Regions from separate parts of the Allobosea sp. P4_C6 genome, predicted to be linked through region 4. Evidence: riboswitches for the same ligand, from Rfam matches in the RefSeq annotation. Region 4 holds a riboswitch; each other region holds the start of a gene.
What was found. Region 4 has a riboswitch for cobalamin ahead of AC1DVA_RS09095 (TonB-dependent receptor plug domain-containing protein). Riboswitches for the same ligand answer to the same signal wherever they lie in the genome.
Positions count from the first base shown of each region.

Region 1: linked by a shared signal. The riboswitch ahead of AC1DVA_RS05230 (ABC transporter substrate-binding protein) and the one ahead of AC1DVA_RS09095 (TonB-dependent receptor plug domain-containing protein) in region 4 are both predicted to bind cobalamin.
Region 2: linked by a shared signal. The riboswitch ahead of AC1DVA_RS04885 (CbtB domain-containing protein) and the one ahead of AC1DVA_RS09095 (TonB-dependent receptor plug domain-containing protein) in region 4 are both predicted to bind cobalamin.
Region 3: linked by a shared signal. The riboswitch ahead of AC1DVA_RS03485 (ribonucleoside-diphosphate reductase subunit alpha) and the one ahead of AC1DVA_RS09095 (TonB-dependent receptor plug domain-containing protein) in region 4 are both predicted to bind cobalamin.

Region 1 covers NZ_JBFUIF010000005.1:85,163-90,683, reverse strand. The annotation lists gene AC1DVA_RS05250 (acetate/propionate family kinase) at 1-330, shown strand, start outside; gene AC1DVA_RS05245 (protein-tyrosine phosphatase family protein) at 350-865, shown strand; gene AC1DVA_RS05240 (ABC transporter ATP-binding protein) at 975-1,760, opposite strand; gene AC1DVA_RS05235 (FecCD family ABC transporter permease) at 1,771-2,814, opposite strand; partial or broken gene AC1DVA_RS05230 (ABC transporter substrate-binding protein) at 2,811-3,841, opposite strand; cobalamin riboswitch at 4,111-4,321, opposite strand; gene AC1DVA_RS05225 (1-aminocyclopropane-1-carboxylate deaminase/D-cysteine desulfhydrase) at 4,356-5,360, opposite strand; gene AC1DVA_RS05220 ((R)-mandelonitrile lyase) at 5,410-5,521, opposite strand, start outside.
Region 2 covers NZ_JBFUIF010000005.1:17,777-23,297, reverse strand. The annotation lists gene AC1DVA_RS04905 (cobaltochelatase subunit CobN) at 1-874, opposite strand, end outside; gene cobW (cobalamin biosynthesis protein CobW) at 884-1,939, opposite strand; gene AC1DVA_RS04895 (DUF1636 family protein) at 1,944-2,333, opposite strand; gene AC1DVA_RS04890 (CbtA family protein) at 2,375-3,115, opposite strand; gene AC1DVA_RS04885 (CbtB domain-containing protein) at 3,128-3,304, opposite strand; cobalamin riboswitch at 3,341-3,540, opposite strand; gene cobU (bifunctional adenosylcobinamide kinase/adenosylcobinamide-phosphate guanylyltransferase) at 3,706-4,218, shown strand; gene cobO (cob(I)yrinic acid a,c-diamide adenosyltransferase) at 4,228-4,845, shown strand; gene AC1DVA_RS04870 (TetR/AcrR family transcriptional regulator) at 5,190-5,521, shown strand, end outside.
Region 3 covers NZ_JBFUIF010000003.1:126,856-132,376, reverse strand. The annotation lists gene AC1DVA_RS03490 (sensor domain-containing diguanylate cyclase) at 41-1,264, shown strand; cobalamin riboswitch at 1,412-1,611, shown strand; gene AC1DVA_RS03485 (ribonucleoside-diphosphate reductase subunit alpha) at 1,732-4,659, shown strand; gene AC1DVA_RS03480 (ribonucleotide-diphosphate reductase subunit beta) at 4,800-5,521, shown strand, end outside.
Region 4 covers NZ_JBFUIF010000009.1:91,560-97,080, forward strand. The annotation lists gene AC1DVA_RS09085 (NAD(P)/FAD-dependent oxidoreductase) at 1-525, opposite strand, end outside; gene AC1DVA_RS09090 (MalY/PatB family protein) at 669-1,853, opposite strand; cobalamin riboswitch at 2,068-2,265, shown strand; gene AC1DVA_RS09095 (TonB-dependent receptor plug domain-containing protein) at 2,354-4,330, shown strand; gene AC1DVA_RS09100 (ABC transporter substrate-binding protein) at 4,327-5,190, shown strand; gene AC1DVA_RS09105 (FecCD family ABC transporter permease) at 5,187-5,521, shown strand, end outside.

The DNA.
Region 1 (5,521 bases), on a different contig from region 4:
GTCTCGAACGCCCTCTACGAGCAGTCGGGCCTGCTCGGTCTTTCCGGCTTGAGCAACGATGTCGAGACGCTGCTCGCGAGCGACGATCCGCAGGCGCGTTTCGCGCTCGACTATTTCGCGCTGAAGGTCGCGCAATTCGGCGCCGCGATGGCCGCTGCCATGGGCGGCATCGACGGCTTCGTCTTCACCGGCGGCATCGGCGAGCATGCCGCGCCGGTCCGGTACGCCATCCTCGAGCGCCTTGCTTTCCTCGGGAACTTCAAGGTTCTCGTCATTCCGGCCAATGAGGAGCGTGTCATGGCCGTTCAGGCGAAGGGGTTGATCGCCTGAACGTCACAGGAGAGATCCAATGAGCAGCGCCGGTTCGGGCTTCATGCGACGCGTCGATTTACCCGCTGAAATCGCCGGCAAGCTCTGGCTCGGACCGATGCCGGGCCGTTTGCGGTCGCTGGCGGACGATCTGGCAGATCTGCAGCGGCAGGGGATCGCCCGCGTGATCTGCCTGACGCCATCGGACGAAATCCGGCTGAAGTCGCCGGACTATGCCGCGCGGCAGGACGATCTCGGCATCCCCGTCACAAGCTTTCCGATCGGCGATTTCGGCGTTCCCGAGGATGGCGGCGGCTTGAAGACCCTCGCGCAAGAGGCTGCACGCGACCTGAAGGCGGGGAGGGCGCTGTTCCTGCATTGTGCAGCCGGCATCGGGCGGACGGGCATGGTCGCGACCTGCATCCTGGTCGCGCTCGGCCTGAGCGGAGATGCGGCGATCAGCGCGATCACTGCCGCCGGCTCGGGCCCCGAGACGGATATCCAGAAGCGCCTGGTCGCCCGCTACGCCGAAGAGGCGCTGAATTCCGGCCGCTGAACCTGGCGCTTATTGCTAGAAATACATGTCATCCCGGATCTGTGCTTCGCTCCGTCCGGGATGATGGCGTGGTTCCGAGCTGGATAAGCACGCTCCAGCACACGCCCAGTCACACTCCCGGCTGGTCCCGATCGAGGTCGACCAGGTATTCGATATGCCGGCGCCCGGCATGGCCGGGCTTGATCGCCACGGCCACGCCGAACACGGTCCGGATGGTCTCTTCCGTCAGCACGGCTTCCGGCGTGCCCGCCGCCAGCAACCGGCCATGATGCAGCAGCGCGATCTCGTCGCAGAACAGGGCGGCGAGGTTGAGGTCGTGCAGCGCGACGATGCAGGTGATGCCGAGCCGCCGGATCAGCGTCAGGATCGAGAGCTGATGCTGGATGTCGAGATGATTGGTCGGCTCGTCGAGGATCAGCTCGCTCGGCTCCTGCGCCAGCGCCCGCGCGATATGGACGCGCTGGCGCTCTCCGCCCGAGAGCGTGTGCCAGGGCTGATCATGCCGGTCTTCGAGGCCCACCCGCACCAGCGCTTCGGTGACGGCTGCCTCGTCGGCGGCGCTCCACGAGGCGAGCGCGGCGCGATGCGGCGTGCGGCCGAGGCGGACGACCTCGCAGACGGAGAGCTGGATCTCGGTCGTGGCCTGCTGTTCGACGAAGGCGAGCCGCTGTGCCAGTTCGCGGCGCGGCACCCGGGCGATGTCGCGCTCGTCGAGCGTCACCACGCCGCTCGCCACCTTGCGCAATCGGCAGAGCAGCCTGAGCAGGCTCGACTTGCCGGAGCCGTTGGGGCCGATCAGGCCGAGGATGCGCCCCGGCGCCGCCGCGAGCGTCACGCCGTCGACGATCATCCGTCCGGCCGCGCTCCAGCGCACGTCCTGCGTCGCGAGCGTCATGCCGGCTTCCTCACTCAGGTCTCCTGGCGCGATAGAGGATCAGCGCGAAGGCCGGCGCCCCGAACAGGGCGGTGACGACGCCGATCGGCAGGATCTGCTGCGGTACCAACACGCGCGAGAGGATGTCGGCGAGGATCATGAAGACCGCGCCGATCACGAGGCAGGCCGGCAGCAGGCGGGCATGGCCAGAGCCGACGAGGAAACGCGCGGCGTGCGGGATGACGAGGCCGACGAAACCGACCGTGCCGACGATGCTGACCATGGCGGCGGTCATCACCGCCGTCGTCGCGAACAGCACGATCCGCACGCGCAGAACCGCGATGCCGAGCGAGGCGGCGGCGTCGACGCCGAAGGCGAAGGCGTCGAGCGCCTTGGCGTGCAGCATGCAGACGCCGAAGCCGAGCAGGGCGACCGGCGTCGCGATCCACAGATCCGGCCAGCGCACGCCGCCGAAATTGCCGAGCAGCCAGAACATGACGCCACGCGCCTGCTCGGCGCTGGCGAGTGTCATCACGATGGTTGCCGTCGCGGCGTTGAAGAGTTGCGAGGTCGCGACGCCGGCCAGGATGACGCGGTCGCTGGCGCCACCCGCTCCGGTCGCGAGCAGCGCGACGACTGCCAGCGCCGCGCAGGCGCCGATGAAGGCGCCCGTCGACAGGCTGATCGCCACGCCGCCGATGCCGATGCCGAGGATCAGCACCGCGACGGCGCCGGTCGAGGCGCCGGCGGAGATGCCGAGGATATAGGGTTCGGCCAGCGGATTGCGCAGCAGCGCCTGCAGGATTGCGCCGGAAAGCGCGAGCGCCCCGCCGCACAGGCCGGCCATCAAGGCCCGGCTCAGGCGGTAGTCGAATATGACGCCCTGCTGGATCGCGCTGACCGGCAGGTCGAGGTCGAACAGCCCGTTGCCGAGCGCCTTGACGGCGACCTGAAACGGGATCGCCATCTCGCCGATCGTCACCGCCAGCGCCACCGACAAGGTGAGTGCCAGCAGCGACAGCAGCGCGAGACCGATCCGCGCCGGCCAGTTCGGACCGTGGGCGGCGTGGCTCAAGGGGCGATGCCGAAGCTCGCGATCGCCTTGGCGAGCGTCTCGATGCCATCGACCGTATCGAGCCCGGCGCGAGTGGCCCCGACGTCGATGATGACGACGCGGTTGTTCTTCACCGCGTCGAGCTTGCTGGCGACGGCATCCGTCTTCAGGAATTCGAGCTTCTTCTCGATATCGTCGGCCGGGAAGCGGCGGCGGTCCATCCTGACCGTGACGATCACGGCCGGGTTGGCGGCGGCGATGCTCTCCCAGCCCACCAGCGGCCATTCCTCGTTGGTGGTGATGATGTTGCGCGCCCCGAGCTGCGACAGGATATAGGCCGGCACGCCGTTCTTGCCGGCCATGAAGCCGTCGCCCTTGATGTCCTTGCTGGAGAACCAGACGACCACGGGCACGTCCTGCGCCTTCAGCTTTGCGACCTGCTCGACGGCCTTGTCCTCGCGCGCCTTGAGCTCGGCGACGAGCTTCTCGGCGCGGTCGGAAACGTCGAAGATCTGCCCGAACTCGCGGATGTTGCGATAGACGAGCTCCATCGAGAACATCTGCGTCCGCACGCCGTCGCCGGGGCCGGAATTGTCCTTGCCGACGCAATCGGTCGGCGAGACATAGGTCGGCACCTTCACCTTGTGGAACTGGTCGCGCTTGCCGACGATGCCGTTCGGCCCGAGATGCCATTCGAACATCGCGGTGACGAGGTCGGGTTCCTGCCCGACGACGGCCTCGAAGCTCGGATCGTTGTCGGCGAGGCGCTTCACCTTGGCGTTGACGGGCTCATAGGGCTTGGCGACCGAGAGAACCAGACGGCGGTGCCGACGACACGGTCGCCGAGGCCGAGCGCATAAAGGATTTCCGTCTGAGTCTGGCCGAGCGCGACGACGCGCTTGGGCGGGGCGGCGAAGGTGATCGTCTCCCGGCAGTTCTCCAGCGTCAGCGGATATTGCGTCGGAGCTGCCGAGGCGCCGGCAGTGAAGAGGACGCCGCCGGCCGCCACGGCGAGCAAGGCGGGAACGAACTGGAAGGCACGACGCATGAACGGGACCGGCTTGGAGAGGGCGTCACGGCAGCGGAGCAGCGAGGCCCCGGCGCAACGGACATCAAGTGTAACAATGTTGCATTTCTCATAGGTCGCGCGACGCGGGCGCGTCAAGTGACGTGCGGCCTGCGCGGCGGCATCAGCGGATATCGTGGACATGGATTTCATCGCTCCCCGAATGAGCGCGGGGAGTCTGGGCGGATACGGCCGGATGCGGGGTCTGGGGACGCCGCCGACGCGCATCCCTCCGGAACACCCCGCCCGAAAGACGTCTCGCGATCGCGGCAGGTCTCCTGGCTCGCGGGTCGACGCCTGATCCGCCCGGCCTTCCCAGTGCGCGGGGCACCAGTGGACGATGGACGGAAGGCTCGCCGCTTACAGTTGCGGGGGCAGCCTCGGCTTCGGCGAAAGGCGCCTCACCGAATTCCCTCTTAGCTCCGGGGTGCGACCCGGAGAACCTCGATCGACCGGCACCATAGGGCGGCGCCGAGGCGCGTCAAGCGGGCAGACGCTACGTCACCGTCCTGAACGATCCGAACTGCGAGAACAATGCGGCGGTGCCGCCGGTATGGATCACGCAGGCCGGCTCGCCGACGGCGATCCGGCCCTCGGTGAGCYCCTCGACGAAGCCGGCACAGGTCTTCGCCGTATAGACATGCTCGATGAGGATGCCCTCGGTGCGGGCGAAGGCCAGGATGGCGGCTTCCGAGGCCGGTGTCGGCACGCCCCAGCCGCCGCCGAGATGCTCCATGTGATACTGCGGCGGCGCCGCATCGAGAGGCGCGACATCGAGCCCCGTCCGGTCGCGCAGGCCCTCATAGATGCGCCGGACATGCTCCTCCAGCTCCGCTCGCTCGTATTCGACGCTGACGAGATGGACCTGGAAGGGATGCCCGAGCAGGGCATTGCCGAAGATGAAGCCGGCCTCTGTCGGCCCCATCGAGCCCGCGAGAAAGACGTGCCGGATCGGTGCCTCTTCCCGCTGCGACTGTTCATGCAGTTCGAAGGCGGCCCGGACATAGCCCATCGCGCCGAGCACGGGGTCGCCAACGATGTAGGGCTTCCGCCCCTGACGCACGAGTTCCGCCGCCGCTTCGGCGAGCGCTGCGTTGCGCTGGCTTTCATCGACCGCTCCGATAAAGCGCAGCTCGGCGCCGAACAGTCGGTTCAGGAAGGAGCGCTCGCGATTCTCCGGCGTATCCGGCGCATTGTGCAGGACGATGCAGTCGAGACCGACGAGCGAGGCAGCCGCGGCCGTGAGGCGGCAGAGATTGGAGGTCGCACCGCCTCCGACCAGAAGGATATCGGCCTTCTCGCGCAGCGCAGCGCCCAGCCAGTATTCGAGGCTCCGCAGCTTGTTGCCGCCGAGCGCGATCTCCATCAGGTCGTCGCGCTTGATGTAGACGCCGGGCCGGCCGAGCTTCTCCTCGAAACGGCGCAGCCTCTGGAGCGGCGTCGGAGCCTCGACGAGGGCATGGCGCGGCTCGCGCAAAAGGGTGGAAGGCTGAGGCGTCATCGTCCCGTTCGCGGTAGGACCTAGTCAGGCTGGCTCGATTGGGCGGCGATCAGCCGCCGTACTGGGCGTCCGAGACCTGCTCCAACCATTCGACGACCTTGCCGTTCTCGGCTTCCTGAATGGCGATATGGGTCATGCCCGTTGCCGGCGCCGCGCCATGC
Region 2 (5,521 bases), on a different contig from region 4:
CGAGCTCGGCTGTAACGGCCGGGTCCTTCAGGCTCGTCAGCGCGAGCGGCAGTGCCGCCAGGCCGCGGCCGGCCAGTTCAGCGGCGATGGCCTCGCCCATGGCGGTGTCGCCCGCCGCGACGCCGGAGCGGTAGAGCAGGATCGGGACCAGCGGCCGGTCGGCCGGGATTGCGGCGAGCGCGTCCCGCCAAGGCAGGGGCGCACCGCCTTCGCTCAATGCGAAGAAGGATGGCAGGGCGATGGGTGCAAGGTCGGCGGCGTCCCGCCGGCCCTCATCCGCCTGCCGGCACCTTCTCCCCCGAGGGGAGAAGGGCGCGATTGCCGCCGCTTCATCCTTCTCCCCCCGGGGGAGAAGGTGGCCCGGCGAAGCCGGGTCGGATGAGGGTCGAAGCGCCGTCAGATATCCTTCGATCCGCCTCAGCAGCCGGCGCATGTTCTCGGCGCCGCCGCCGGCCTGGAAATAGGCCAGAAGCCCTGCCGCAAGCTCCGCCGGCACCGTCGCATACTCGGTCAGCCGCGGATCGGCACGCTCGTCGCCCGGCAGGATCGCGAGCGGAATGTCTTGCTCGCGGCAGGCCGCGCCCAGCCGCTCGATACCGTAACGCCAGTAATCGAGCCCGCCGAGGCAGCGCACCAGCACGAAGCGGCACTGCGCCGCGGTCTTCTCGATCAGGAAATCGACGGAGAGCGGGTGCTTCAGCCGCCGCAGCGGCGCGAGCCGCAGCGACAGGTTGCTGTCACCTGCCGCCACCGCCAGCGCCGAAAGGTCGCTGTCGGTGAAGGAGAGCACGAGCAAATCTCCCGGCGGCAGGGCGAGATCGACGGCGTCCCCGCCGTCGTCGAGCCTGATCTCGCTGGTCGGGAGGAGGTGCATCGCCCGATGTTACGCCCCCGCGAGGGCCGCTTCCACGGCCTTGAGATCGAAGCCCTTGAGCCCGATCACGGTCAGCCGCCCGTCGCGGGCCTCGCCAGCGCCCCAGGGCCGGTCGAAATGATGGCCGACGCGCCGGCCGACGCCCTGCACGACGAGGCGCATGGGCTTGCCCGGCACGGCGGTGAAGCCCTTGAGGCGCAGCACGCCCTCGGCCTCTGCCGCCCTCGCGACGCGCGCCGTCAGCTCTTCCGGCGTGAGCCCCGCCGGCAGCGGCACGGCGACCGAGTCGAAATCGTCATGGTCGTGATCGTGCTCGCCCTCGCCGTGATGCGAGGGGCGGGCGGCGAGATCGCTCTCGGCGGCGGCGCTCAAGCCCACGATCAGCGCCGGCTCGACCTTGCCATTGATGGTCTCGACGATTTTGATCGCCTTCGGCAGATGCTCGGCGATTTCGGCCTTGACGCGGGCGCGGCCGGCTTCGTCGACGAGGTCGCTCTTGTTGAGCAGGATCAGGTCGGCACAGAGGATCTGGTCCTCGAACACCTCTTCCAGCGGATTGTCGTGCTCGACGGACGCATCGGCCGCCTTCTGCGCCGCCAGCGCCTCCGGATCATCAGCGAACTGGCCCTCGGCCACCGCCGGGCCGTCGACCACGGCGATGACGCCGTCGACCGTGACGCGGGCGCGGATCGCCGGCCAGTTGAAGGCCTGCACCAGCGGCTTCGGCAAGGCGAGGCCGGAGGTCTCGATCAGGATGTGCTCGGGCGGGTTCGGCCGGTTCAGCAGCTTTTCCAGCGCCGGCACGAAATCATCGGCGACGGTGCAGCAGATGCAGCCGTTCGGCAGCTCGACCACGTCCTCGTCGCTGCAGCCGGCGATGCCGCAGCCTTTCAGGAATTCGCCGTCGAAGCCGAGATCGCCGAATTCGTTGACGAGCACGGCGAGCTTCTTGCCCTGCGCGTTCTCGAGGAGATGGCGCACCAGCGTGGTCTTTCCGGCGCCGAGGAAGCCGGTGATGATCGTGCAGGGCGTCTTGCCGAGGGTGGCGGTCTGCGGAGCGTTCATGGGTTTATCCTTGCTGGCGCGCCGGCATGGGCGGCACGCGTGCGACCACGCCCTTGCGGAAGGACTGGGGCCGCTCTTTCCAGGGAACGATGCCGTTGGTGCTGGCGGCATAGGCCTCCGCCGCGCCGACGATCTCGTCGAGATGGGTTTCTGTATCCAGGTCGCCGATCAGATAGGTCCATTTGCCGTCGGCCGCGAAGGCGACGGTGCAGGGCCGCTTGCAGACGGCGAGGCATTCGACGGGCACCACCGGAATGGCACTGCCCTTGGCTGCGAGCTGCGCGGCCAGCGCTTCGGCGAGCGCCAGCCCCGGCTGGTCGTAACCCTCCGGGAGGTCGGCGCGCGCCCGTCTGCAAACCGTGCAGACATGGATGGTGAGGTCGCCCTCGGACATGTGGCTTGCCTTTCGCGCGGCGCCCGAAGGCGCCGCTATCCTCAGGCCGCGGCGGCGCGGCGGCTCACCCAGGGCCAGAGCACGCCGACCATGAAGCCGGTCGCGAGCCAGAGCGCGGCCTGGATGCCGAGCGAGAGCGCCGCGAAATGCGCCGCGACCTCGGCCGGGACCTTGCTCTCCGGCGCGGCCGGATGCGGCGCACCGACGATGTGCGGCAGCAGGATCACGACAACGGCGAGCAGCTTGAGCCAGGGCGCGTCGAAGCGCAGGAACACGAACAACCCGATGGCCGTGGCGATCGCGGTTGCGAGCCACCAGAGCTGGCGCTGTTCCAGCGCGGCGGATGCCGCACCCGGCAGCTCCGGCGCCAGCCCCATCGCCGGCACGAGGCCGAAGGCGAGGAAGCCGCAGGCGCCCCAGATCAGGGCACGGCGCTGATCGATGGTCTCCCCGGCCGCGATCATGCCGGCGAGCAGCAGCGCGGCGAAGCCGATCGCGGTCGCGATCGTGACCGAGCTGGTGAAGAGCGTGCGCTGGAGGCCGTCCGCCGGCTTCCATTCGGCATGCTCATGGCCGGGCGCATCGCCCGCCGGGCCATGCGCGAGGATGATTTTCGCCTCGCCGTCGAAAGCGGCGAGCGTCGGCGCTTTCAGCGCGAGCGCCGCCTCATAGGTCTCGGCCTTGAGGATAAGCGGGGTGGTGGTGACATGCTGCAGGGCGGCGACGATCAAGCCAGCCAGAAGCCCGGCCAGGATGCTGACCGTGAGAACACGCGTGACCATGATGGCTTTCCCTCAGTGGCAGGGAAAGGCGAGGCCGTGACGGGTATCGTGCGCGGCGTTATGGACATTGGTCGAGGCCGCGAAGCCGGTCGTATAGATCAGCGCGACGCCGATCACGAGCGCGGCGGCAACCGCCTTGACGCGTTCGGAAACGCTGAGTGTGGGAGTGGAAACCGAAACCGTGTTCATCATGCTCTCCGTAGCCGCCCCGCCGGCAGCTGGTTGGATCTTTGCGGGTCGACGGCAGGTCTCCTGGCTCGCGGGTTAGACGTCCTGCGCCGCCTTCCCGGAGCGTTGGCTCCAGTGGCCGATGGCGAAGGACACCCGCTTACAGTTGCGGGGGCAGCCGCGGCATTGGGCAGAGCAAGCCCGCACCGCGTTCCCTTTTCACCTCCTCGCGGAGGCACCGTCAGCGACGATCATTAGCCTTCGGGATGCTGCTGTGCAATGCAGGGTGCGCCGCAAGCGCGTCATTCTCGGCCTTGACCCGAGAATCTCATGCAGGAAGAGGCTCGCGCGCCTCCTTCGGGGTGGGATGCCCGGGTCAAGCCCGGGCATGACGACAGGGGGCGGCGCCGAAGGACCTGCCCATGGACTTGCCCCATCTCTCCCTCATCCTCGGTGGCGCCCGCTCCGGCAAGAGCCGCCATGCCGAGTCGCTGATCGAGGCTTTGCCGGCGCCCTGGACCTACATCGCGACCGCCCAGGGCTATGACGACGAGATGCGCGAGCGCATCGCCGAGCATCGGATGCGCCGGCCCCCGGGCTGGCTGACGGTCGATGCGCCGCTCGATCTGGCGGAAGCGATCGCCGAACAGCCGGCCGGGCAGCCGATCCTCGTGGATTGCCTGACGCTTTGGCTGACCAACCTGATCCTCGCCGAACGCGATACCGCTGTTGCCGGGGCCGCGCTTATCAGTGCATGCGAGCAGGCTTCCGGCCCCATCGTGCTGGTCTCCAACGAAGTCGGCCTCGGCATCGTGCCCGAGAACGCGCTCGCCCGGCGCTTCCGCGACGAGGCCGGGCGGCTGCATCAGGCGCTTGCGGCACGCGCCGGCCGCGTGGTCTTCATGGTCGCCGGATTGCCGATGCGAGTGAAGTGAGCCGAAGACATGACGCGGGATATCGACGCTGACGAAGCCGCCCGCCACAAGGCGAAGATGGAGAAGCGCAAGGCGGTTCAGGACGCCGAAATCGCCTCCAAGACGGTCGAGAAGGGCCTGCTCATCGTCAATACCGGTCCCGGCAAGGGCAAGTCGACGGCGGCCTTCGGCCTGATCCTGAGGGCGCTCGGCCATGGCTGGCGCATCGGCGTGGTGCAGTTCATCAAGGGCGCCTGGTCGACCGGCGAGCGCAAGGCGCTCGAAGCCTTCGGCGATCAGGTCAGCTGGCACAGCATGGGCGAGGGCTTCACCTGGGAAACGCAGGACAAGGCCCGCGACATCGCCGCCGCCGAGCGGGCCTTCGCCAAGGCGAGGGAATTGATGGCCGATCCGGAGATCAGGCTGCTGGTGCTGGACGAGCTCAATATCGCCTTGCGCTACGATTACCTGCCGCTCGCCGATGTCGTGGCGACGCTCAAGGCTCGCCGGCCCGACCTCCACGTCGTCGTCACCGGTCGCAACGCCAAGCCGGAACTGATCGAGGCCGCCGACCTCGTCACCGAGATGACGCTGGTGAAGCATCACTTCGCCGCCGGCGTGAAGGCGCAGCAAGGTATCGAGTTCTGAGCCTCTTTCGGGGGGCGCAGAAAGAAGCTTGCCGTCTTTCTCGGGGTAAATCGACCCAACCCATTCCAGCAGACGAAGACGGGTAGGAGAGCGCGGGAACCCCTCTCCTGTAAGGAGAGCGGAGGGGTGAGCTGTTTGGAGGGGCATCGCTAGCCCGAGCCCAACCGCGCCGTGAGCACTCGCGTCCCTGGTCCAGCGGCCTCCACCTCATCCTGCCCGCTCCTTCCAGGAGAGGGTTCCCGCGCCTCCATTGCCCGATCGATTACCCTTGCTGGCGGACACTTGACGGAATGGGGTTCCTCTTCATATTGAATTTGAATTCAGATTCAATTTCGAGATCGTGCATGGTCGATGGAACCCCGAAACAACCGCGCAAGGCGGGCAAGCGTGAGGCGATCCTCTCCGCCGCGCGCCGGATCGTCTCGGAGGTCGGCTTCCAGGAAACATCGATTGCCGCAGTGGCCTCCGCCAGCGGCGTCTCCACCGGCAGCGTCTATTCGTATTTCTCCTCCAAGGCCGAGCTGATGGCCCAGATCGTCGCGGCGGTGTCCTCGCGAGAACTCGCCGTGCTGCGCGAGATCGCCGCGAGCGATGCGCCGGTCACCGAGCGCCTGACGTCGGCAGTCGAAGCTTTCGCCCGGCGCGCCTTCGCCAATCGCCGTCTCGCCTGGTCGAT
Region 3 (5,521 bases), on a different contig from region 4:
AGCTTCGCGCCATAAGCATAAGATCGAATCGGGAGCAACCATGTCCGTCCCCGCCGCCGCGAGCGAGCAGGCCCGCCTGGACGAGCTGGCGCAGTATGACATCCTCGATACGCCGGGAGAGGAATCCTTCGACCGGATCACGCGCCTCGTTCGCCGCACATTGAAGGTGCCGATGGCGACCGTGACCTTCCTCGACGGCCACCGGCAGTGGTTCAAGTCGCGCGAGGGCTTGTCCGATTGCGAAGGAGATCGGCGTAGCGCGCTCTGCGATGTCACGATCCGCCGTGGCGAGCCGTTGATCGTGCCCGATACCCGTGCCGATCCGCGCTTCACCGACAACCCACTCGTCACCGGCGCGCCGCATCTGCGCTTCTATGCCGGCATACCGCTGCGAGGCGAGGGCGGTCACAATATCGGCACGCTCTGCGCCATGGACACCGCGCCCCGCGCCTTCAATGGAGAGGATGTTGCGATCCTCGCCGATCTCGCCGCGATCGTGATGGACGAGCTCCGGTTGCGTCTGCTGGTGTCCACCGATGTCCTGACCGGCGCACTCTCACGCCGCGCCTTCCGCAATGAAGCCGGCAAGGCGATCGCCCTCGCGCTGCGCCATCGCCATGAGACGAGCTGTATCGCCTTCGACCTCGACCACTTCAAGACGGTGAACGACACGCAGGGCCATGCCGGCGGGGACACCGTGCTGGCCGGCACCGTGGCCGCCTGCCGCGACCTGCTGCGCCAGAGCGACCTGATCGGGCGCCTAGGGGGCGAGGAATTCGCGATCCTGCTGCCGCATACGGGGCTGCAGGCCGCTCTCAGCGTCGCGCAGAAGCTGCGGGAAAGCATCGCCGCCCAGCGCTTCGAAGGCGTCGACGGGCCGTTCGCCGTGACCGCGAGCTTCGGCATCGCGGCGCTTTCAACTGCCGCATCGGACCTCGAAGCCGTGCTTCAGCAGGCTGACGAGGCGCTCTATGCCGCCAAGACCGCGGGTCGCAATCGCTGCATTGCGGCCCATGCAGGCGCTGCGAGCAGCTCGCCCTTCGGTCGGCGCGTGCTCAAGGCCGGCAGCATCGTGTTCAACGGTGGCCGCTCGGTGATAGACTGTACCGTCAAACGCCTTTCCGACGAGGGCGCCAGCCTTGCCGTGATCGATTCGGCCGGGGTGCCCAGCCGTTTCAAGCTCGCCATCGAAGCCGATAACTTCTCGCGTTTCGCGCATGTGGTCCGCAAGGCTGGCCCTGAGATCGACGTTCAGTTCGCCTGAGGTGGTTCAGATGGAGCGCCGGTGGCGTTGCGTGTGCGTGCGCGGCACTTCAGGGGTTCGACGGCAGCTGCTGAGCCATTCATCCCCGCTTTCCACAACGGCTTGTATCCAGCACATACGAGAATTGACGGATGAATGGAAATGACCGCTAAATGTAGTGGTCACGGTCTCTCGAATCGCAAGATCGAGAGCTAAGAGGGAAGCCGGTGCGAAGCCGGCGCTGCCCCCGCAACTGTCAGCGGTGAGTTCTCGTCCAGCGTTAAGTCACTGAGGTCGCAAGGCCTTGGGAAGACGGACGAGAACGACGACCCGCGAGCCAGGAGACCTGCCGCGACCCTAGTTAACGTCCTCGGGCGGGGTGTCCCGGTGGTGCGCTGGCAGGTCGCGGCCTCTCTTTGTCGCGCGCCCTTTCCACGCGTCCGCCTTGGCCTTTGCCCCCAACATCTTGATCTTGGGGTTTGGAGCCGATGTCTCTTTCCGTTGAAGCCGAACGGCCTGCGCCGGCGTCGTACAGTGCCGAAACCGTTTCGCAGCCGCGCGCCGCTGCGAGCGAGCCGGGCTTCCAGGTGATCCGCCGCAACGGCGCGGTCACGCCCTTCGACGCCTCCAAGATCGCGGTGGCCCTGACCAAGGCGTTCCTGGCTGTCGAGGGCTCGAGCGCCGCCGCCTCGCGCCGCATCCACGACATCGTCGCCGACCTCACCACGCAGATCGTCGCCGGCCTGACGCGCCGCGCCGATGCCGGGCGCACCTTCCATATCGAGGACGTGCAGGACCAGGTCGAACTCGCGCTGATGCGCTCCGAGCATCACAAGGTCGCCCGCGCCTATGTGCTTTATCGCGACGAGCGGACGCGGGAGCGGGCGAGGGCGCTGGCCGAGGCGAAGCCCGCCGCAGCCGCAGCCCCGTCGCTGCAGATGAAGCTCGCCGACGGCGTGCTGGTGCCGCTCGATGCCGGGCGATTGGCCAAGGTGGTGCGCGAAGCTTGCGCCGGGCTCGATGGCGTTTTGGCGGAACCGGTCCTCGCCGAGGCGCAGCGCAATCTCTACGACGGCATCTCGCTCGACGAGCTGGCGCTCGCCCCGATCCTGGCCGCGCGCACCCTGATCGAGTCCGAGCCGAACTATGCCCAGGTCTCGGCGCGGCTCCTGCTCGACAAGCTGCGGCGCGAGGCGCTGAGCTTCGTCCATGGCCATGCCGAACAGGCGACGCAGGCCGAAATGTCAGGGCGTTATGCCGACTACTTCCATGCCTATGTGAAGACCGGCATCGAGAACGAGCTGATCGATCCCGAACTCGGCCGTTTCGATCTCGCCCGCATCGCTACCGCTCTCAAGCCCGAGCGCGACCTGCATTTCGACTATCTCGGCTTCCAGACGCTTTACGACCGCTACTTCCTGCATGTCCGCGGGAACCGCTTCGAGCTGCCACAGGCCTTTTTCATGCGCGTCGCGATGGGCCTCGCCATCCGCGAGATCGATCGCGAGGCGCGGGCGATCGAGTTCTACGATCTGCTGTCGTCCTTCGATTTCATGGCCTCGACGCCGACGCTGTTCAATTCGGGCACGCTCCGCCCGCAGCTGTCCTCCTGCTTCCTGACCACCGTTGCCGACGATCTCGACGGCATCTTCAAGGCGGTGAAGGACAATGCGCTTCTGGCCAAGTATTCCGGCGGTCTCGGCAACGACTGGACGCCGGTGCGCGGATTGGGCGCCCATATCAAGGGCACCAATGGCGAGAGCCAGGGCATCGTGCCGTTCCTGAAGGTCGCCAACGACACGGCGATCGCGGTCAACCAGGGCGGCAAGCGAAAGGGCGCGGTCTGCGCCTATCTCGAGACCTGGCATGTCGACATCGAGGAGTTCCTCGATCTCCGCAAGAACACCGGCGATGACCGCCGCCGCACCCATGACATGAACACGGCGAACTGGATTCCCGACCTGTTCATGCAGCGCGTCGCGGCCGGCGGCCAGTGGACGCTGTTCTCGCCCGACGAGACGCCGGACCTGCACGACCTCTACGGCAAGCCGTTCAAGGCGGCCTATGAAGCCTATGAGGCCAAGGCCGACCGCGGCGAGCTCAAGGTGTTCAAGCGCGTGGCCGCGCTCGATCTCTGGCGCAAGATGCTGACCATGCTATTCGAGACCGGGCATCCCTGGATCACCTTCAAGGATGCCTGCAATCTGCGCTCGCCTCAGCAGCATGCCGGCGTCGTGCATTCGTCCAATCTCTGCACCGAGATCACGCTCAACACCTCGGCCGATGAGGTCGCGGTCTGCAATCTCGGCTCGGTCAACCTCTTTGCCCATGTGACGGCGGAGGGGCTCGACCAGGCCCGGTTGGCGAAGACGGTGAAGACCGCCATGCGGATGCTCGACAATGTCGTCGACATCAATTTCTACACGATCCCGGAGGCGCGCCGTTCCAACCTGCGCCATCGCCCGGTGGGCCTCGGCATCATGGGCTTCCAGGACTCGCTGCAGACCCTGCGCCTGCCGGCGGCTTCGGAAGGCGCGGTCGCCTTCGCCGACAGCTCCATGGAGGCTATCAGCTTCCATGCGATCTCGGCCTCGGTCGATCTCGCCGCCGAGCGCGGCCGCTATCCGAGCTTCGAGGGCTCGCTCTGGTCGAAGGGCATCCTGCCGATCGACTCGCTCGACATCCTCTCGGAAGCCCGCGACGGCGATGTCGAGCTCGACCGCTCGGCGACGCTGGACTGGGAGCCGCTGCGCGAGCGGGTGAAGACCATCGGCATGCGCAATTCGAACACGATGGCGATCGCGCCGACCGCGACGATCTCCAACATCGTCGGCGTCTCGCAGTCGATCGAGCCGTCCTACAGCCAGCTCTACGTCAAGGCCAACATGTCCGGCGACTTCACCGTGGTGAATGCCGGGCTCGTGCGCGACCTGAAGGCGAGGGGGCTTTGGGACGAGGTGATGGTCTCTGACCTGAAATACTATGACGGCAAGGTCAGCGGGATCGACCGCGTTCCGGACGACCTCAAGGCGCTCTACGCGACCTCCTTCGAGATCGAGACGAGCTGGCTCATCCGCGCCGCGGCGCGCCGGCAGAAATGGATCGACCAGGGCCAGTCGCTCAACCTCTACATGGCGCAGCCCTCGGGCCGGAAGCTCGACGAGGCTTATCGCTTGGCTTGGCGGCTCGGCCTGAAGACGACCTATTACCTGCGCGCGCTTTCGGCGACCCATGTCGAGAAGTCGACGCTGAAGGGGACGGACGGCAAGCTCAACGCGGTCTCGTCTGGCGTGCCGGTCGCAGCAAAGGCGCCTGTCGTGGCCGCGCCGATCCTGGTCGATATCCCGCTGGAGAACGGCATGGCCGTGCCCAACGCCTGCTCGATCGACGACCCGACCTGCGAAGCCTGCCAGTAACAACCGCCGTCATTCTCGGGCGAAGCGAAGCGCAGACCCGAGAATCTCGACCGGAGGAGGGCGCTGGACCCCTCCTTTGGCCGGAGATGCTCGGTCAGGCCCGAGCATGACGCCCTTCATTTCACGAACGGAATTTTCCCATGCTCGACTGGTCCGACACCAAGCCCGCGACCCCGGCCAACCCCGCCATCCTGACCAACCCGACACCCGCGGCCGACGCCACCGGGCTGGGCGCCATCGACCGCACCGGCGGGCGCGTCAGCGTCGACGAGAAGCGGATGATCAACTGCCGCGCCGACGTGAATCAACTCCTGCCGCTAAAGTACAAATGGGCTTGGGAGAAGTATCTCGCCGGCTGCAACAACCACTGGATGCCGACCGAGGTCTCGATGCAGGCCGATATCGCGCTGTGGAAGTCGAAGGACGGGCTGACCGAGGACGAGCGGCGCATGCTCAAGCGCAATCTTGGCTTCTTCGCGGCGTCCGAGAGCCTCGTCGCCAATAACATTGTGCTCGCGATCTATCGCCACCTGACCAACCCGGAATGCCGGCAATATCTGCTGCGCCAGGCCTTCGAGGAAGCGATCCACACGCACACCTTCCAGTACATCGTCGAGAGTCTCGGCCTCGACGAGGGCGAGCTGTTCAACATGTATCGCGAGGTGCCTTCGATCACCGACAAGGCGGCGTGGGCGCTGAAGCATACGCAGAGCATCGAGGACCCCGATTTCAGCACGGGGACACCCGAGAACGACCAGGCGCTGCTGCGCGACCTGATCACCTTCTACGCGATCTTCGAGGGCATGTGGTTCTACACCGGCTTCGCGCAGATCCTCTCGCTCGGCCGGCGCAACAAGATGGT
Region 4 (5,521 bases):
GGCAAGCTCCACCCCGGTCGGACCTGCGCCGATGATCACGAAGGTGAGGAGCTCGGCGCGCCGGGCAGCGTCCGTCTCCCATTCTGCCTGCTCGAAGGCCGAGAGAATACGCCGCCTGATCTTCGTCGCGTCTTCGAGCGTCTTCAGCCCGGGTGCGTAGGGCTCCCACTCGTCATGGCCGAAATAGGAGTGTCGTGCCCCGGTCGCCAGGATCAGGCTGTCGAAGGCAAGCGGCGGCTCGCCCTCGATCAGCACCGTCTTCACCCCCGCATCGACGCCGACGACGCTGCCCAGCAGCGTGGTGACGTTCTTGTATCGCCGCAGCAGCGAACGGGCCGGCCAGGCGATTTCGGAGGTCGGCAGCGACGCCGTCGCGACCTGATAGAGCAAAGGCTGGAAGAGGTGATGGTTACGCCGGTCGATGAGCGTGATCCTGACCGGCTCGCCGGCGAGATTTCGCGCCGCCTCCAGCCCGCCAAAGCCGGCTCCCACGATGACGATGTGATGGGGCGTGCCGGCCGTCATGGGCTACCCAACCTGAAACAGGCTGCGACGGCGATATCTGGAGATGCGTCTCATGAGTTCTCCCGCTTCACCAATAAGCCAGTGCCGCCTTTGCGAGAAGCGGGGAGATGGCGCGGGACGACAGAACCGTCCCGCATTCGGCGCTATTGCAGATCGCGGAACGCTTCCTTCAGCCGCTCGACGGCCTCGATCACGGTGGCGCGCGGCGTGGCGAGGTTGAAGCGCAGGAAGCTGTCGCCCCCCGCCCCGAAGCTCGCGCCATGGTTCACCGCGATCTTCGCCTGCTTCTCGACGCGGGCGGTGAATTCCGCCGGCTCCATGCCAGCCCCGCCGAAATCGACCCAGGCGAGATAGGTCGCCTCGAGCGGCATCGAACGCAGGCCGGGAATGGCGTTCACCCCGTCGTCGAACAGCTTCCTGTTGCCGTCGAGATAGGCCACGAGCCGGTCGACCCAGGCCGCACCTTCGGGGCTGTAGGCGGCGGTCGCCATCGCCATGCCGAAGGAATTGGGCGAGATGCCATGGGCGTTCATCCGGGCGCGGAACCGCTCGCGCAGCGGCTCGTCGGGAATGATGACGTTGCCGACATGGGCGCCCGCGATGTTGAAGGTCTTGGTGGTCGCCGTCATCATCACGAGGCGGTCCGCGATTTCAGGCGCAGCCAGCGGCATGACGGTGTGCCTGGCGCCCGGCATGACCAGATCATGATGGATCTCGTCGGCGACGAGGATCAGGTCGTGGCGCTTGCAGAAGGCCGCGATCTCGCGGAGTTCGTCGCATGTCCAGACGCGCCCGCCCGGATTGTGCGGCGAGCACAGCATCAGCATCCGCTCGCGGCCGGTCATCTGCGCATCCCAGCCGGCGATGTCGAGGACGTAGCGGCCCTCCTCGATCGGCAGCCGGCACTCCACGACCTCCCGGCCGGCCGAGCGGATGATGCGGGCGAAGGCGTGGTAGACCGGCGTCATCAGCACGACGCCATCGCCCGGCGCGGTGAAGGCATCGACGCAGAGCGCCGTGCCATTGACGAGGCCATGGGTGGTGAAGATCGCTTCCGACGCCACGTCCCAGCCATGGCGGGTCTTCATCCACCAGCGGATGGCGTCGCTATTGGTGCGGTCGTCGCCGAAATAGCCATAGACGCCGTGGGCCGCCATGCGCTCGACCGCCTGCTGGACGCAAGGCGGCGGCCGAAAATCCATATCGGCCACCCACATGGCAATGCCGTCTGAAGCGGCAACGCCATAATACTTCTCCATCGTGTCCCATTTGGCCGAATGGGTCCCGCGGCGGTCGATCTGCTCGTCGAAGTCCGGCAACCTAAGCATCGTCATCCTCGGCAACAGCAGAGCGGCCAAGCCGCGGAAAGCGCCGAGAGATGGTGATTCCGACCCGGCCCGTGGCTTCTGTTCTGCCGCGCCGGCTCGCGGGCGTAAACCGGCGCGATCGCGACGGCTGGCCTCCGGATACGACATGGCGCGCGATCTCCCGCCCCCGTCCTTACCTTTGGTTAAACCTATTTGACGACGACACTTTTCCGCCGTAATCGTCACCGGGACGGTTCCCTCACGGGATCAAAAGGGAACGCGGTGCGGGTGGCCAGCCACCCCATGCCGCGGCTGCCCCCGCAACTGTAAGCGGCGAGCCTTTCGCCATACGCCACTGGGACCTCGGACCTGGGAAGGCGGCGAAGGGCATGGACCCGCGAGCCAGGAGACCTGCCGTCAGCCGTGGTCACACGCGAACACGTTCGGACGGGGTGCGCCGATCGCTGATTTGACTGTTTGCCGCCTTTTGCGCGGCGATGGGAGATCGCGTTCGCGGTGACGTGCCACTGACGTCAACGCCCGAGGTCTCCATCGTGATCCCCGCCCTTCCAGCCGCAGAACGCGGCCGCCTGCTGCTATGCGTTTCCTTCCTCGCACTGGCCTGCTCCGCCCCGACACTCGCCCAGAACGCACCCGCCCCGCTCGCGCTCGACGAGATCGTTGTCAGCGCGACCGGCACGCCGACCCCGGCGCGCGAGATCGCGAGCTCCGTCACCGTCATCACCGCCAGGGAGATCGAGCAGCAGCAGCGCCGCACCCTGCCCCAGGCTCTCGCCACCGTGCCCGGCCTCAACATCGTCCAGACAGGCGGACCGGGCGGCCTGACCTCGGTCTTCATGCGCGGCACCAACTCCAATCACGTCAAGGTTCTGATCGACGGCATCGAGGCGAACGACCCCTCGACGCCCAACCGCTCCTTCGATTTCGGCTCGATGCTGACCGACGACATCGAGCGCATCGAGGTGCTGCGTGGCCCGCAGAGCGGCCTGTACGGCGCCAATGCGATCGGCGGCGTCATCTCGGTCACCACGAAACGCGGTGAGGGGCCGCCCAGGGCGACCGCGCGGGTCGAAGCCGGTTCCCACGGCACCTTCAACCAGTCCGCCGGTTTCAGCGGTGGCGACGATCGTTTCAACTATGCCTTCAACGTCGCGCATTTCCGCACCGATGCGACCGACGTCACGCCGCCGAACCTCGTCCCGCCCGGCCGCCGCATCAATCCGAATGCCTTCGACAACTACAGCTATTCCGGCCGCATCGGCGTCGCGCTCGGCGACACGCTGACGCTCAACTGGGTCGGCCGCTATCAGGACGGGCAGTTGCGCTATACCGGCGACACCGGCTTCCCGAGCCGCCCCGCCCCTTATCGCTCCCTGCAGAACTACGCACAGGCCTTCACACGCGGCGAGGTCGTCTGGGATCCGTTCGCCGGACGTTTCGTCAACACCTTCGGCGTTTCCTACACCAACCAGGACCGGGCGACGCGAACGGCCAACGGCACGACCGGCATCCTCGGCCTGCCCAACGAAAACCTGGGCGAGCGCACCAAGGTCGACTGGCGCGGCAACCTCGAGATCACCAAGGGCCACAACCTGATCATGGGCCTGCAATACGAGCGCGAGCGCTTGGACACCGCGAGCCTCGTCGCTTCCAACGGCAACAAGGCCGCCTACCTCGAATATCAGGGCAATATTCAGGACCGCTATTTCCTGGCGGCCAACATCCGCCACGATAATGACGACAGCTATGGCGGCCACACCACCTATCGCATCGCGCCCGCGGTGATCGTCCCGGGCATCGAGACCAAGCTGAAGGCGAGCTACGGCACCGGCTTCAAGGCGCCGACGCTGAGCGAGCTCTTCATCGACTATCGCCCCGGCTTCAATTTCTTCGGCAACCCGAACCTGAGCCCGGAAGAAAGCCGCGGCTGGGATATCGGCTTCGAGCAGCCGCTCTTCGACAAGCAACTGCAGTTCGGCGGGACCTGGTTCCAGAACGACATCGACAACCTGATCGTCACCAACACGGCACGCAACTCCTACGCCAATATCGGCAAGGCGCAGACCAAGGGCGTCGAAGCCTTCGCCGCCCTGGAGATCTCGCCGCAGTTCCGCATCCGCGCCGACTACACCTTCACCCTCGCCAAGGACGAGATCGCGCGGCAGGAATTGCTGCGCCGCCCACGCCACAAGGCGAGCGCCACCGCGACCTGGACGCCCACCGATAAGCTCACCTTCTCGGCGACGCTGCTCTATGTCGGCTCATGGGTCGACGGCAATCGCGACTTCTCGGTCCCGCGCATGAACGCGAAGGGCGCGACGCTGGTCAATCTCGCCGCCGAGTACAAGGCGACCGACAAGGTCAGCGTGTTCGGGCGGATCGACAATCTCTTCGACAAGCGCTGGGAGAACCCCGTCGGCTTCCTCGTCCCGGGCTTCGGCGCCTATGGCGGCATCAAGGTGGCGATCGGCGGATGACGCCGTTCCGCGCCAGGCATTGGCTGACCGGCTTGTGCGCTCTCGCCATCGCGGCCTTCGCCGCCATGGCGTTTGGCGCGTCGCCAGCGGCGGCGAAGCCGGCGCGGATCGTCTCGCTCAACATGTGCACGGACGAACTCGTCCTGCGCCTCGCGCCGCCCGAGCACATCGCTTCGATCACCTGGCTCTCGCGCGATCCGCGCAACGCCAATATGGCAGAGGCGGCACGCGCGATCCCGGTCAATCACGGCCTCGTCGAGCAGGTGCTCGCCTCCCGGCCCGACCTCGTCATCGCCGGCGCCTACACCACCCGCGCGACCGTCGGCCTGCTCAAGCGGGTCGGCATGCGCGTGCGCGAGTTCGGCGTGCCCCGCAACATCGCCGAAATGCGCGCGCAGATCGCGGAGATGGCGGCGCTGCTCGGCGAGGAGGAACGCGGCGCGGCGCTCGTTGCCGACATCGACGCGCGCCTCGCCGTTCTCGCAGCGAAGCGTCCGACTGAGCGCCGCCGCGCCATCGTGCTCCGGCCGAACGGCTTCACGGTCGGGCGCGGCTCGCTGGTCGACGAGATCCTGACGCTGGCCGGGCTCGACAACATCGCCGCCGGCCTCGGCATCGACAGCTATGGCCAGATCGCGCTGGAGACGGTGGCGCTCGGCGGCGCGCAGATGCTGATCCTCAACGATACGCCGGGCGGCCCGCCCTCGCTCGCCCATGAGGTGCTGCAGCATCCGCTGATCGAGAGGCTCCGCGAGCGCCTGAAGCTGGTCGCCCTGCCCTCACGATTATGGACCTGCGCCGGTCCGAGCGTGCTCGACGCCATCGAGTTGCTCGCGCGCGCTGCCGAAGAGGACCGATGAAGACCTTGCCCTTCCAGCCGCCATCGCTGGCGCTTCTCATCGCGCTGCTCGCGCTCGCGACGCTCGCCGTCTTTGCTCTCTCGACGGCGGTCGGCTACGCCCCGCTCGATCTCGGCGCGGCGATCCGCGACTGTCTGGCTGGGCGACAGAGCCTGCCCGCACTCGTACTGACGGAGCTGCGCCTGCCGCGCGCGATCCTTGGCGCGCTGGTCGGCTTCAGCCTCGGCCTGTCGGGCGCCGCCATGCAGGGCCTGCTGCGCAATCCGCTGGCCGAGCCCGGTGTCGTCGGCATTTCGAGCGCCGCCGCCTTCGGCGCAGTCGTCGCCTTCTA